2 linked regions of the Lacibacter sediminis genome follow. The protein of the gene in region 2 interacts with the protein of the main gene of each other region in a pairwise test. Links are inferred from orthologs where the notes say so. Each region holds a gene or a part of one and is shown on either strand. Other genes may lie near its edges.

Region 1 (3,320 bases), 310 kb from region 2 along the record:
AGTAAATGATGAACTGTATAACAACAACCGTGTTTCAGCAACTGTTTCATTTAATCATAAAGTAAATACAGTTGTAAACTTTAAGGCAGGCATGTATGCAAGTCTGCTGGATTATAAGTTTAATAAAGGCGAATGGAATTATACAAACAATTCTTTCAAACCAAATGTGATCATGGGCGAAGGAAACAGTTGGCTGTTACAACCATATCTGCAATTTGGAATAAAGCCCAACAGCCGCATTCTCATCAACCCCGGTGTACACAGCATGTACTTTGCGTTGAACAAACAGTTTGTTATTGATCCACGGCTTTCAGTACAATATCGTTTTTCTGCTAAAACCAATCTTACTGCTGCATATGGATTGCACAGCAAACTTCTTCCGCTGGGTTCTTATTTCTATCAGTCAGGTTCTTCTTTTCCCAATAAGGATCTGAAGATGATGCGATCACATCACTACATCCTTGCATTTGATCAAATGCTGGGAAAGAAGTGGCGCTTTCATGTAGAGGCTTATCGCCAACAGTTATTTCAGATACCTGTTGTAGACAATATTGACAGAACTTATTGGATATTGAATGAGATGGAAGGTTATGCCAATGAACCATTGGTAAGTAAAGGAAAAGGAACAAACACCGGTGTTGATCTTTCATTGGAAAAATTCTTCTCGAAAGGTCTGTTCATGATCGCATCATTCTCTGTGTTTGATTCAAAGTTTATTCCGTTGGATGGCAAATCATACAACACCCGGTTTAACTCACGTACAAGCGCATCATGGGTTGGTGCAAAAGAATGGAAACTGAAAAAGAATAAAGTACTGCAGGCAGGTTGGAAAGTGTTATACAATGGAGGCGTGCCCCTCTCCCCTCTTGCTGCTGTGCAAAACGGAAGCTCAAGACAACCTGTACTTGATGAAACAAAGCCTTACTCAGAATATACAGATGCATACTTCAGAACTGATGGACGTATCTCACTTCGAAAAGATAAAAAGAAGATCAGTTGGCAGCTTGCACTTGATATTCAGAATCTGTTTGCACAAAAGAACATTGATCCCTTAGGCAGAAGATATGACCCTACAACTAATCAATGGACATTCAAACAACAATCGGGCATTGTTCCTGTGTTGAGTTATCAGGTAGATTTTTAGAATTATCCCCGTTGCTTCATTGCCTCATACAATATCATGGCCGTTGCTACACCTACATTCAAACTTTCAAAATCTCCTTTCATGGGGATTTTGAAAGTTTCATCGCAGATCTTCATCAGTCCGGGAAAAACACCTTTTTCTTCACCACCCATGACAATGGCGCAGGGTTCTTTGAAATCGCAATCATAAATACTTGTCTTCGCTGTCATTTCACTGGCAAATACACGAATGCCATTCAGATGAAGATCATCAACAGCTTTCATTAAACTGTTCACTCTGCAAACAGAAATCAATTCTAAAGCACCCGCACTTGTAAGAATTGCATCTTCATTCAATGCCCCTACTCCTTTATCGGGAATAATAATCGCATGAGCGCCGCAACACAAAGCAGTGCGTGCAATGCCACCAATATTTCGAATATCAGTAACACCATCAAGAATAACGAACATTGGCACTTCGCCTTTCTCCACTACCCAGTCAATTACCTGTTGCAGATCCTGGTAACGGATCTTTGAAAGTTGCGCAAGACATCCCTGGTGATCGCTTACATTAAAACTGTTTAGCTTTTCAACCGGTACTTTATTAACGGGCACCTGTTGTTTAAATGCGAGCTTTTGAATTTCTTCTGCAACATCGCCATGCAAGGTATTCTGCATATAAATGCGATCAAGCTGCTTCCCTTCCTGTAAAGCTTCAAGCACAGGAATGCGGCCGATCACTAAAGTAGATTTCTTGGGACGTTGTTGTTTTTGACGGAACTGTTTCACGCTGCAAAGAAACATAAAAAAGAAACCCACAAACCTTTCGGTTTATGGGTTGAACCACATTGATGGTTTTGTTTGGGTTATTTTAAACCGAAAGCCTTTTTCACTTTCGATACATAATCTAATTTTTCCCAGGTAAACAGTTCCACTTTTACTTTTTTCACTTTACCATCAGGGCTCTTGAATGTTTTTTCTACTACTTCAGGAACACGGCCCATATGACCATAAGCAGCAGTTTCGCTGTAGATCGGGTTACGCAGTTTCAAACGCTGCTCGATAAAGTAAGGACGCATATCGAAGATACCTTCAACGATCTTGGCAATAGCTCCATCGCTTAAATCAACCTTTGCAGTACCGTAAGTATTTACGTTAATTGAAGTTGGTTTTGCAACACCAATTGCATAAGAAACCTGCACCAACACTTCGCTGCACAAACCTGCAGCAACTAAGTTCTTTGCAATGTGACGTGTAGCGTAAGCAGCTGAACGATCTACTTTAGACGGATCTTTACCGCTGAATGCACCACCACCATGCGCACCTTTGCCACCGTAAGTATCAACAATGATCTTACGACCGGTTAAACCTGTATCGCCATGTGGTCCGCCAATTACGAACTTACCTGTGGGGTTGATATGATATTTAATATCATTATTGAACAGCTTAGCGTATTTCTTGTATTTTGATTTGATACGTGGGATCAGAATGTTGATCACATCAGCTTTGATCTTTGCCAGCATTTTTGCTTCTGCATCAAAATCATCATGCTGTGTAGAGATAACAATTGCATCGATGCGAACCGGTTGATTGTTATCATCATATTCCAAAGTTACCTGGCTCTTTGCATCAGGACGCAGGTAAGGCATTTTTGAATTCTTTTCACGACGGATAGCCGCTAACTCGATCAACAGATTGTGAGCAAGATCCAACGCCAATGGCATGTAATGTTCTGTTTCGTTAGTTGCATAACCAAACATCATACCTTGGTCACCGGCGCCCTGTTCTTCTTTTTTCTTACGATCAACACCTTGGTTAATGTCAGCACTTTGCTCATGAATAGCGCTTAACACACCACATGAGTTTGCTTCGAACATATATTCACTCTTTGTATAGCCGATCTTTTTAATTACACCACGGGCAATTTCCTGAACATCGAGGTAAGCTTTTGAACGTACTTCACCAGCCAAAACAACCTGGCCGGTTGTAACCAATGTTTCGCAGGCTACTTTTGATTGAGCATCAAATGCAAGAAAATTATCAATGAGTGCATCACTGATTTGGTCAGCTACTTTATCAGGATGACCTTCAGAAACTGATTCAGATGTAAATAAGTAAGGCATAATAATGAGTTTAGATGTTCCGTTATTTTTTGTTCGGAAAGCCGCAAAGATAAGCCGTGAAACAATTCAAAACTT
Region 2 (3,285 bases):
ATCGAAACGGATATGCAGTTTTTCATTTTTGTTTACAGCAAAACGAAGTCCGCCACCATACGAATATTTCAAACGCTGCATTGAAAGTTTACTGAAACGTCCTGCCACATCACCCATACCGGCAAAGCCAACAGCACTGATGCGTTTATACAAATGAATACGATATTCTGTTTGTAAACTCAGCAAATGATCATCCCTGTAACGACCACTGTAAAAACCACGCATCCTGTCGGCGCCACCAAGAGATGCAATACTTCTAATGGGCACATCGGCACCTGTATTTAAAAAGATATAACCTTGCAATGCAAGTATCTGCTTACGTGTGATCTGTTTGAACCACCTTGCATCGGCAATAATATTGTTGAAACGATGATCAGAAAATAACAGCGATGTATAATGCGTTGCCTGCAACGAAAATAAATGTCCTTTGTTTGGCCAGAAGGTATTGTTACGTGTGTCCCATGAAAAGCTTAATCCTAAACCTGAAACCTGATATGGATTTTTGCCCGCAACATTTTGCTGATCAAACAAACCACCCGGTTGTGTATTAATATTGATCACCCGTTGAAAATCGTAAATCAATCCCGCAAAAAAATTTTTCCCAAGGAGCCGTTCACCATGCAGTCGAACATAGAATTGTTTGAAAACATATTCTTCTTCGTTGTCGTCAGGTGTATGATTGCCCACTCCCCAAAAACGATCAGGAAAAGAACTGAAGGAGAAATGACTGTTGAGAATATATTTTTCACCGGGAAAGAATACCGGTCCATTCACTGTAAATAAAAATTGTTTTCGCAGTGAATAGCTTCCGAGAAAACGAATTGAGGAGGTTCGGGTAGTAGAATCTTTTTTCCTTGTTGTATAAAATGTATAAGTGCCACCGGCGCCAAACGACCAATCCGTTTCAATGGATCTGGAAATAACCGGCAATGCAAGTAAATGACTTTTGTTAATTGATGAATCGTTTTTTGTTTGTGCGGCGGCATCAAACGCACTATACATGAACAGCAGGGTAGAGGTAAACAATTTCAGAAAGATCTTCAACTGCATGTAGTTAGTTTGTTACAGTTGAAGAAATACGCTGCCGATGTATTGATTGATATCACCCGCCATCATTGCTTCCTGCGATAACTGTTGTGCAGCAAGATCACCTGCTGCTCCATGAATGTACACGCCGAGTATCGCTGCTTCTTCTGCATTATAACCTTGTGCCAGCAAGCCGGTTAATATTCCGGTTAATATATCGCCACTGCCTGCTGTTGCCATACCGGCATTGCCTGTATTGTTAAACCATGCATCACCATTCGGGCTGGCAATAAATGTGTGATGTCCTTTCAATACAATTACACAATTCAACTCTTCCGCTTTTTGCAGTGCCAGTTCCTTGCGTTCAAAATCATTATTTGTTTTGCCAAACAAACGCTCAAATTCTTTTGGGTGAGGAGTAAGTATACATTCTTCATGCAAGTGTTTCGTCAGATCTTTTTTGATCGATAACAGATTTAATGCATCAGCATCGAGTACCACGGGTTGATGTGCTGTGTGCAACAGGTTCATTAAAAGTTCTGCCGTTTGTTCATGCAATCCTATACCGGGTCCAATACCAATAGCAGTATATCTCGACATATCTGTTGGCAATGTTGACAGGTGTTGTTCTTCAACATCTGTTTCAAGCATTGCTTCAGGCACTGTTGATTGTAATACCGTATATCCGCACTTCGGCGTATGCACCGTTAATAATCCTGCACCAATTCGCAAAGCAGCTTTTGCAGATAAAACGGCTGCACCGTTTTTTCCATAACTGCCGGCCATGATCAACGCATGACCAAACACGCCTTTGTGTGAAAATGGCTTTCGTTTACGATAAATGGATGAAATGATCTCCTGATCAATGAGTTGATGAAACGCAATTGTTTCATAATAGTAAGTTGGATGTAATCCAATATCAAGCAGATGAACTTCGCCAAACCAATCCGCATTTTCCTGCATCATAAAACAAAGCTTGTACACCAGGAAATTCAACGTATGATCGGCTCTTGTGCAGGTATATTCTTTACAGCTTTTATCAGCAAACATGCCTGTTGGTATATCAATGGAAATAACAGCAGCAGGAGAGTTGCTGATATGCTCTACCAGTTGCAGCATTAAACCATCGATTGGTTTATTCAGGCCGGTGCCAAGTAATGCATCGATCGCCACATCATCAGCAGTTAAAGCGGGAAAGAATTCTGCTGATTGAATGAAATGAATTTCTTTGGTAAGCTTGTGCAGCCGTTCAAGATTATGTTGAAAATCATCGGTGCCTTTGGTGCCTGTTTCATAAATATAAGTAACAACAGAAACCCCTTCCTGCAAAAGAAGTCGTGCAATAGCTAATCCATCACCACCATTGTTTCCTTTGCCGCAGAAAATGTGCAGTTTCTTTTTTGAGAAAAGATGTTGCAATATCCAGTTGCTGCAGGCCAGGGCAGCACGCTCCATGAGATCAATGGAAGCAATTGGTTCATGTGCGATGGTATATGCATCCCATGCCCTGATCTGATCGGCAGTAAACATCTTCATATACTAAAGTTACAATAGCAATCATGAAAAAGAAAAGGCCTGATGAAGATCAGACCTTTTTCAGAAACCAAGAGAACGAAATTATTTTTTAAGGAACGAAAATCTTACAGATACAGCAACAGTGGATGCACGGAAACGAACCGATTGAATAAAGTTTAATTCGGGTTTCCAGTCGATTGATAAATTGATCGGCACTTCATTAAACTGGTAATCGAGACCAGCAATACCGGCAATACCGAAATTATCATCTCCCTTAAACCCAACATAGGCACCTCCTCCATAAAACCATTGCAGGTTGGGAACAGCGTTAATAGGTTTGAATACTTCATACAAAGCGCCTAATGCAATAGGATCTCTGAGATTCAGAATTGCTTCCACTGCTTTGCCATTATTGAAATGATAACGGTAAGTAAAACCGGTTGATACAACCTGGTCGGCACTGCCTAAGCGCACACCTGCCTGGTGACGGTATTGTGCAAAAGAGGAGTTGACAAAAAACAGAATCAGAACAAACGATGCAAGAATACTTTTTTGAATCATGGAAATAAAATTGCGTTCTTATAAACTAAAATAATGCCAATAAGATCTGCGGTTATCATGCAACTTGTTAAACTCAATTACCGGGTTCGCTATCATTATAACGGCTGTTTTTTGTTTATCTGTGTGAAAGAAAACTTAACAAATAACGTGGCAGGAAATGAGTTTCCGGTTTGAAGTAAATTG

The links.
Region 1: the proteins of H4075_RS13440 (region 2) and rlmB interact in binary tests that used the Escherichia coli proteins (3 or more experiments, as listed by UniProt). The link is inferred for Lacibacter sediminis from one-to-one orthologs.

The regions. Positions count from the first base shown.
Region 1 is NZ_CP060007.1:2,859,559-2,862,878, forward strand. Bases 30-3,013 are described here. They hold rlmB (23S rRNA (guanosine(2251)-2'-O)-methyltransferase RlmB), read right to left. Parts: upstream 1,912-3,013; coding sequence 1,147-1,911; downstream 30-1,146. Other genes in these bases: H4075_RS12075 (TonB-dependent receptor), read left to right, coding at 30-1,144; metK (methionine adenosyltransferase), read right to left, coding at 1,989-3,013. Outside these bases: more of H4075_RS12075, read left to right, coding at 1-29; more of metK, read right to left, coding at 3,014-3,245; H4075_RS12090 (DUF4270 family protein), read right to left, coding at 3,319-3,320. UniProt on the Escherichia coli protein: Specifically methylates the ribose of guanosine 2251 in 23S rRNA.
Region 2 is NZ_CP060007.1:3,165,566-3,168,850, reverse strand. What follows is about bases 313-3,261. They hold H4075_RS13440 (NAD(P)H-hydrate dehydratase), read right to left. Parts: upstream 2,563-3,261; coding sequence 1,063-2,562; downstream 313-1,062. Other genes in these bases: H4075_RS13435 (hypothetical protein), read right to left, coding at 2,644-3,102; H4075_RS13445 (BamA/TamA family outer membrane protein), read right to left, coding at 313-1,050. Outside these bases: more of H4075_RS13445, read right to left, coding at 1-312. UniProt on the Escherichia coli protein: Bifunctional enzyme that catalyzes the epimerization of the S- and R-forms of NAD(P)HX and the dehydration of the S-form of NAD(P)HX at the expense of ADP, which is converted to AMP.